2 regions of the Lactobacillus sp. UMNPBX16 genome follow, and region 2 is predicted to be linked to the other one. Evidence: predicted binding sites of a transcription regulator. Region 2 holds the regulator's gene; the other holds the start of a gene.

Region 1 (4,670 bases), on a different contig from region 2:
AGATACCAAATCTAATGCAACTCTCTCTATATTAATATTATATTTATGCTAAAAAGGCGATCCGATATGGATCGCCTTTTTATATGATCATTGCTCGTTAAGCTAATGAATCCCATGCTGGTAGGTCAGTGATTGGACCTTCAGCGAGCTTCTTTTGGTTTTCAGTTAAGTACTTCTTGTGGACTACAACTTCGTAAACATAGTCCTTAAACCATTCATTATTCATGACGTAGAAGCCTTTAACACCAGATTTATCGCCCCATGAGTTCTCAACTTTCCATTGACGAACTTCGCCGTTGTCTTCATCAACACCAACTAAAGTCATGGCATGTGACACTTGACCGACGCCGGTCTTTAATCTGTCTGCTTTAGACATTTTAAGGTCAACGCCGAATAAGTCATCTAACTTGTATAAATTAGTGTCAAGGTAACCAGTCTTACGGTCCATTTGACGTAAAACATCGTTACCAAACCAAACAGCTTCGCCGTCTTTTAATTGAGCGATAGCAGCGCTGGACAAGTATTCCATTGGTACATTCAAAAGCTTAATTCTCAGTGAACCTTCAATGTTGTCTTCAGCTGGTAGACCATAAAGCTTGTTATAGTCATGGTCTGGAGCATTGGTTAAAACAACATAATCATCAAAATCGACATCGCCCATGTACTTATGCAAGAATTCAAGTGGAGTAAGGTTCTTTTCTAAATGATATTTCTTATCATCATCACGATATTCAAGATCGAAAGTCTTAGGTGGTTCACCTACTGCGATAGCAGTCATTTGGTAAACTTCGCTTAAAAATTTTTCGCGAACCTTTTTAATTTCATCATCTTTGCCGTATTGCTTCAAGTGGCGCAATACTAAAGCATCCTTCTTTAACTTATCGCCTAAAGCAGTCGCAAAACCAGTAGTATCATTGGTGTTAAAAGTTTCTGGCATTGCATATGAAGGAACAACACCATATTTTTCAACTAAAGCGGCAGCCATTTGGAATTGTCCACCATCACTACCAGCAAAGTCTAAGTCAGCCTTAACTTGACGTGAATCAAGTGGCATATCAGCACTGTCTAAGATTCTGTTGTAGAACATGTTGGCACGTTCAATCTTGTCCCAGAAAAAGTTGTAAGCTTGTGAGAAAGTGAAATCTTTAGCCTTGTATTTTTTACCAAAAGCATGACGTAAAACGTTCAAAGTTGCGAACAACCAGCAACGACCTGAATGCTTTTGATTAGTAACGTTGTTGGTGTCAAGTTCGGTTGAGAATACTCTGGTTAATTGTCCTTGAACACGGTCGTTATAAGATGCTTCAAGCACACCACTGCGTTGAGCTGCACGAGCAACGACTTTATTTTCAGGTTTTTTATTAAATTCGGCAGAGAACTTTTCTAGTTCTTGCACAGTTAATTCATGAGCCATAAAAAATCTCCTTTTTAATTTTATAATTTTTTTCTAAACTAACTCTATTTTAAAGCAAAATACAAGCGGGTTCAATTAGAACTCGCTTGTAGAGAATTATTAATCCGTTAACTTATTAGACCTCTTGCATAAACCTAATAAATTAATCAATTTTTATAGAATTGCCATCATCGCCGGCAGTTTCCTTTGGCAAAGTGATGGTCAATACACCATTATCATACTTTGCATGAATCTCACTTGCAACTACATTTGGCAATCTGTAGCTTCTAGAAATACTGCCCTCACTTCTTTCCTTATGAATGATATTTCTATTTTTATCGCTAGTGTCCTTAAATGATTTTCTTGTGCCGCTGACATTTAACGTACCGTCATTATAGTTAACGTTGATATCCTGCTTATCCATGCCAGGCATGTCAATCTTAACTAGATAGTCCTTATCAGTTTCTGCAACATCAGATTGCATAATGTTTTCAATTTCATTATCGTCAAAGAAGTTTCTTGGAAAACCAAACCAATCATTCATTGCATCCATCATGTCGTTGCGCCGATTCATCATATCGTTTGCCATAAATAAAACTTCCTTTCATTTTTGTATTTGCTTAATTAGAATATAAGGAAAAGATCAACTCATTTCTTGATCTCTTTTCTCCTTACACTGTTTATTGTAGTCGCTTTTTATAGAAATGACACAAATTAGCACTCAAAAATGCATAGTGCTAATTTTAGACTGATAACGCTGCTACAATAACATTCTGAGATTGTAGATAATTATTACGTATAGAAAAATAAAGAAAGTTTGTGAAATAGAAATGGTATATTTTCAGAAAATGACTCCAGAAGGCTATCAACAAATTGAGGATGAAATTGCTCGATTAAAAAAAGATCGGCCACGTAGAATTAAAATTTTGCAGGCTGCACGAGCTTTAGGTGATCTTTCGGAAAATACTGAATATACTGAAGCAAAACGTGATCTAGGTCACTTACAAAGTCGTCTGCGTTACCTAGGCAAACAATTAAAGTATGCCGAAATTGTTAAAGCTGAAGATGATGGTAAGGTTGATCTAGGAAAGACCGTTGTGCTTAAGTTTGATGACGATGATGAAACAGAAGAATACAAAGTAGTTGGGCGAATGGAAGCGGATCTTGCTGCTGGCAAGGTTTCTTTTGATTCTCCATTGGGTCAAGCAATCATGAAAAAGGAGGCTGGTACAACAGCAACGGTGGCTGCACCAGCAGGTGAATATCAAGTAACGATTGTGGAAGTTAAATAAGTTGAGAACTATAATAAACTGTCTTTTTCTGGTATAATATGGGTTTTGTAGGATACAATTCAGAGTAGGAGTGAAGAATTTGAATACGCCACAATCAAGAGAGGGTAATGTGATCCGCTATGCCGTTTATTTAGCTGGCTATGTCGCTGTGTTTGCAGTAGTAAAGCTAGTTACTAGAAAATCTCCGGTTCATATTTGGGATTTGATTTTATTCGGCTTAGTTGCAGCCATGATTCTGTTGTTTTATGTTTATCGTTTCAATCGAGAGCAACGCTTTTTTGCCCGTGATTTTAAACTTCCATGGTTGGGCAGTTTGTCAACTGTTGTTCTATTAACATTAGTGATTACAGTTACACAGATTTCGATTTCATACTTACAATCATATGGCAGGATTAGTCATTATGATTTCCAATTGATATATGCCAAAAGTGAATCAGTTAACATGTTTTGGTTTTTAATCGTTGTCCAAGGAATTGTATTACCAATCCTACAAGAATTTTTGGCGACTGGCTTTTTGTTCAATTATGCTTTTCGGCGAAATACTAAGCAAGTTGCAATTATGGGGATCATTGTTTCAGGTCTGATTTATAGCTTACTGAACTTTCAAAATTCAGTAGTACTCTTTATTATTGATGCAATTTATGGCATGGTGTTTGCTTGGAGCTATATGTACACACAAACATTATTGATGCCAATTTACTTAGCTGTAGTTAGTGGCGTACTTACAGTGATTATGATTTAAAAACAAAAGGATGAGAAAAATTCTCATCCTTATTTTTGTATAAAAAAAGCGGATAGCGTGAATCGAACCCGCATCTACAGCTTGGGAAGCTGTCGTTCTACCATTTAACTATACCCGCAATATGTTTTTATTTTAGCATTTTTTCTATTTGAAGATCAACACTTTTACGATCAATTAAGCTGGTAAAATTTTGAAAAAGCCAGCGGCGTAGTTCGTTGGGCATAACAACTAGAGGCATTCTATTATGGATTGGCGCCATATCTTTGTTAGGCGCGGTAGTAACCATTGAAAAATAATCCTGATCATAAATACCTGCAATTAAGGTAAGTGGTTGATTAGTGCGGAAGGCGTAGCGATCATGGTATTTACGACCGTTTTCAGCAATATGGGTAGTTTTAGCGTATTCAAAGAATTTTTCGGTTAAGATTAAGCAACGTTGCTTGGCAAAGGATTTGTCCCACATTGAAGGCGCTGAATCATAAAATCGCTCAATTCTAGCGTTAAATAATGGCTTTTTTGGATCAACGGGACTTGGATAGCCCCATTTTTTGTTGCTTAATTGCAATTGACCATTTTGATAAAGCAAAACAGGTGCTACTTGGTTAGGAAAAATATCTTGTGCTTGAATGTCAAAATTTGGTGTAACTAAGGGCAGGTCAAGATCGCTTTTGAGATATTGTTGAATTTGTTTTAAATTAGGTAAACGAAACTGGTTGCACATACGCATTTCCTTTCTTTAGGGCTAGTTTAATCATAGCCTATTTTTTGTTAAAATTAGGTAATTAAACAATTAATATTAATAAAAAAATAAACTTAAAAATTAGAAAAGAGCAAAAAGATGGCGAAAGAAATTTTATTAACTGGTGACCGTCCTACTGGTAAGCTGCACATTGGTCACTATATCGGTTCATTAAAGAATAGAGTAAAATTACAAAATTCAGGTAAATATGATCCATATATTATGATTGCGGATACACAGGCTTTGACCGACAATGCTCGTAATCCGGAAAAAATTCGCAATAGTTTGATCCAAGTAGCTTTAGATTACTTAGCTGTTGGTATTGATCCAGCTAAATCAACTATTTATGTTCAATCACAAATTCCTGCTCTATTTGAATTGACTGCTTACTACATGGATTTAGTAACTGTGGCTCGGCTTGAAAGAAATCCAACTGTTAAGACAGAAATTAAGCAAAAAGATTTCAAAGACTCTATTCCAATTGGCTTTTTAAACTATCCAGTT
Region 2 (4,670 bases):
GCTTGTGGACCAGCTTGACCAGCAGCACCACCATTTTGTTGATACAACTTAACAGCTAAGTCTTGAGCAGCCTTGGATAAAGCATCTTTCTTTTCTTTCATTTCATCCAAGTTGTTATCCTTTTGAGCTTTCTTCAAAGCTTCAAGAGCATCTTCAACTGGCTTACGATCGCTATCAGAGAGCTTATCCTTAGTATCTTTCAAAGTCTTATCTGTAGTAAAGATTAATTGATCTACTTCGTTTCTAAGGTCTGCTTCTTCCTTACGCTTCTTATCTTCATCAGCGTGTTCTTCAGCATCCTTTTGCATACGTTTAATTTCTTCATCTGATAAACCGGATGAACTCTTAATAGTAATCTTTTGTTCCTTGCCAGTACCCATATCCTTAGCAGATACATTTACAATACCGTTCTTATCGATATCGAAGGTAACTTGAATTTGAGGAACACCACGTGGTGCTGGTGGAATATCAGTTAATTCAAAGCGGCCAAGAGTCTTGTCGTCTGCAGCCATTGGACGTTCACCTTGCAATACGTGAACATCTACAGCTGGTTGATTATCTGCTGCAGTTGAGAAGATTTGACTCTTTGAAGTTGGAATAGTAGTGTTTCTGTCGATTAACTTAGTGAAGACACCACCCATGGTCTCAATACCAAGTGACAATGGGGTAACATCAAGTAAAACAATATCCTTAACATCACCTGAGATAACACCACCTTGAATTGCTGCACCCATAGCTACAGCTTCATCAGGGTTAATTGAATGGTCAGGTTCCTTACCAGCCCATTCCTTAACTGCCTTTTGAACAGCTGGAATACGAGTAGAACCACCATTTAAAATAACCTTGTCAATGTCATTAACAGTAAGACCTGCATCCTTCAATGCATTGTCAAATGGTACCTTAGTCTTTTCTACCAAGTCAGCAGTTAATTCATCAAACTTAGCACGAGTTAAATCTGCTTCAAGGTGTAATGGACCAGCTTCGCCAGCAGAAATGAATGGAAGTGAGATATGAGTACTTGATACACCTGACAAGTCCTTCTTTGCTTTTTCTGCAGCATCCTTTAAGCGTTGCATTGCCATCTTGTCCTTCGACAAATCAACACCATTTTCATCCTTAAAGTTCTTAATTAACCAATCCATGATACGGTGATCAAAGTCATCACCACCAAGATGAGTATCACCATTAGTTGACAATACTTGAAAGACACCATCACCTAATTGCAATACAGAAACATCAAAAGTACCACCACCAAGGTCGTATACTAAGACTTTTTCATCTTGGTCTTTATTTAAACCGAAGGCTAATGCTGAAGCAGTTGGTTCGTTAATAATTCTTTGCACATTCAAACCAGCAATCTTACCAGCGTCCTTAGTAGCTTGGCGTTGAGCATCATTGAAGTAAGCAGGAACAGTAATAACAGCATCCTTAACTTCTTCACCCAAGTAATCTTCTGAGAATTTCTTAATATATTGTAAAATAAATGCTGAAATTTCTTGTGGTGTATATTCCTTATCACCAACTTTAACCTTATAATCAGCTTCACCCATGTGACGCTTAATTGAAACAATGGTATTAGGGTTGGTAATAGCTTGACGCTTTGCTACCTCACCGACTTGAATTTCACCATCTTTAAATGCAACTACTGAAGGAGTAGTCCGGTTACCTTCTGGATTAGTGATAATCTTTGGTTCTTTACCTTCAAGAACTGCAACTGCTGAGTTAGTAGTCCCAAGGTCAATCCCAATAACTTTTGACATATATTAGCTTCCTCTCTTATTGAGCAACTACAACCATTGCTGGTCTTAGTGTTCTATCCTTATATTGATATCCTTTTTGTAAAACCTGAACAACGTGATCTTTTTGATCATCATTCTCAGCTGCTACTGTTTGAACAGCTTGATGTAATGTCGGATCAAATTTAACGCCATCAGCCTCAATCTCAACTACACCATGATCTTTCATTGCCTTCACAAGTGCATCCAGGGTCATTTGCACGCCCTTCTTTAACTGCTTAGACACATCATCATCGGCCTCAACGCTTAGGGCTCTTTCCAAATTATCCATTGCTGGCAAAATGTCCTTCGCTAAGCTTTGAGATTCGTACTTAATTAATTGAGCACGTTCTTTAGTGTAGCGATTTTGCATATTTTGAATTTCTGCTTCACTACGCAAATACTTATCTTCAAGATCCTTGTTCTTATCTTTTAAATCAGCTAATTCTTTAGCTAATTTTTGATCTTGTTTATTTTTTTCTTGCTTCTTTTCTTCACCTTTATCGGCTTCTTTTTTAGCCTTAGGCTCAGAAGTCTTTTCTTTTTGCTCTAGATTTTTTTCACTTGGAAATTCTTCTTTACTCACGGCTAACCTCCTTTATTGAAACTTGCCGTAATAATCAAGCAACTTTTTAGCTAGTTCATTTCTAAAATATTCAAGCAACCCAATCATTTGTGAATATGGCATATTCGTTGGTCCAAGTAAAGCAATAGTTCCTTTACCATGGGAGCCAACGCTGTACTCAGCTGTCAGCAAACTATAATTTTTTAATAAATCATTGGGTAATTCAGATCCCAACTTAACCTTTACTGGATAATTTCCAGACTTTGGATCCACCTTTGCATCCATTAAATTAGTGAACAGATTATTATGATCAATCAACTCGTACAAAGAACGAATGTCATTTACATCATGTTCAGAAGTATTATTGAGCAAATTAATCTGTCCATCCACATACATCTGCTCACTAGCTGCATCTTTTACGACATCTTCAACTAAACTAAGCAATTCAGTCACATGTTCGCCGCCTAATTCGTTTTTAGCTAATTCACTTAGCAACGAAACGTTGATTTCATTTAGGCTCTTTCCGACTAACTGATCATTAATCATGCGGACAGCCTTTTCAATTTCTTCGCCGTGAATATTATGTGGCAAAGCATATACCTGATTTTGAATGTTACCATCACTTGTAACCAAAATTGCCATAATCTGTCGTTGAGACAGCGGTACAATTCTAAATCCTGTGACTCTAACATCATGACTCTCAGGTCCTTCCGCAAATGCGGTATAGTTAGTTAAATCTGACAGAATTCGTGCAGCTTCTTGTACAATTTCATTTACTTGATGAAAAGGTCGATCTAATTGACTTCCTATTGTATTATAAACAGACTCTGGTAATTGCAACGGCTCAACTAAATTATCAAGATAATAACGATAGCCCTCGCTTGAAGGAATTCGACCACTTGAAGAGTGAGTTTTTTCAATTAACCCCTGCTCTTCCAACACGGCCATTTCATTTCTAATCGTTGCACTTGAAACTTTAATTGGCAACTGCTTCATTACGGTCTTTGAACCTACTGGCTCATGACTTTGTGTAAAGTCTGTAATTATTGTTTTTAAAATAAGCTCTTGACGCTCGGTCAACATATTATATCGCCCTCACTTTTAGCACTCACATCTCTCAGGTGCTAACAGTTAATATGATACCAGAAATTAGCACTAAATCAAGTAGATTGCTAATTTTATTCAAAAAAATACGCACTTTTTTCAAAGTACGTAGCTTCTTAACCCTTTTGCTTAAAATAAGCCCTAATTTCTTGCTCATCTCGTTCAAGTTGCTCTTTCAGTTCAGGTAATCCGGCAAATTTTTTCTCACCTCTGGTATATTTATACCATTTGATCTTCATTGGCTTACCATAGATATCTTCATTAAAATCAAAAATATTAGATTCAATATATATCTTCTTGTCCTGATTAATGGTTACATTATAGCCAACGCTAGTCATGGAGTTATACCACTTACCATTTACTTTAGTCTTGGTAGCATAAACTCCAATTTTAGGAATCACCTTATGGTCTGCCCAAATCAAATTAGCTGTTGGATAGCCTAGCTTATGACCATTTCGTTTACCATGCCCAATGATACCACTCATTACATAATGGTGCCCCATTAATTCAGTGGCTAATTCCATCTGACCATCCTTAATTGCTTGACGAATTTCAGTTGAGCCAATTTTTCTACCGTTAAAAGTTTGCTTTGGCATCACTACAATATTAAAACGCCCTTTGGAAAATTGGGGTAAATTAGCCATATTTGCAATATTCTTAGGACCATAAGTGTAATCAAAGCCAGCAACAACGGTATCAGCATTTAATCTGACAATTACATTATCGACAAATTCTTGTGCAGAAATTTGACTGAAATTTTTAGTAAATGGTAAAACAGCCAAATAATCTACTCCTAATTCCGCCATTTTGTTAGCTTTTTCTTCCAAAGTTTCTAAGTATTTAAAATCTCGTTTCGACTCATAAACTTCCTTAGGATGTCGATCAAAGGTCAACACAACTAATGACAATTTCTTCTGTAATGCAATTTCTTTAGCCTGATTAATTAAGCGCTGATGTCCCAAATGAACCCCATCAAAAAAGCCAAGGGCAAGCACAATTCTAGTAGATAAAATATTTTCCTTAACAGGATATGTTAAATGAACGATTTTCACAGCTAATTCCTTCATTTCATTTATTCATTTTGCAACAGCATTAAGCTTGGGCGATAAAGCTTTCCTTTTTTTTCATAAATTGCTTTCACCTTTTTATTGTATCGTAGTGCAACTTTTTTCGCATTAGTTTCAAGCGAAATACCTGCTCCATTTTTAACTTTAAGCCACTTTTCT

The links. Region 2 encodes HrcA, which represses chaperone genes, less so after heat shock. Its sites were predicted from a motif close to TTAGCACTCNNNNNNNNNGAGTGCTAA; they were not measured.
Region 1: a site for HrcA is predicted at 2,108-2,134, ahead of CP367_RS03270 (Hsp20/alpha crystallin family protein). Genes of this name have one in related genera too.

The regions. Positions count from the first base shown of each region.
Region 1 covers NZ_PCYU01000012.1:37,250-41,919, reverse strand. Annotated here, with positions in the region: gene CP367_RS03280 (ABC transporter ATP-binding protein) at 1-2, shown strand, start outside; gene CP367_RS03275 (C1 family peptidase) at 98-1,414, opposite strand; gene CP367_RS03270 (Hsp20/alpha crystallin family protein) at 1,557-1,982, opposite strand; gene greA (transcription elongation factor GreA) at 2,224-2,685, shown strand; gene CP367_RS03260 (CPBP family intramembrane glutamic endopeptidase) at 2,765-3,427, shown strand; tRNA gene CP367_RS03255 (tRNA-Gly) at 3,475-3,545, opposite strand; gene CP367_RS03250 (SOS response-associated peptidase) at 3,555-4,148, opposite strand; gene trpS (tryptophan--tRNA ligase) at 4,266-4,670, shown strand, end outside.
Region 2 covers NZ_PCYU01000036.1:23,845-28,514, forward strand. Annotated here, with positions in the region: gene dnaK (molecular chaperone DnaK) at 1-1,760, opposite strand, end outside; gene grpE (nucleotide exchange factor GrpE) at 1,777-2,361, opposite strand; gene hrcA (heat-inducible transcriptional repressor HrcA) at 2,374-3,423, opposite strand; gene ribF (riboflavin biosynthesis protein RibF) at 3,561-4,511, opposite strand; gene truB (tRNA pseudouridine(55) synthase TruB) at 4,517-4,670, opposite strand, start outside.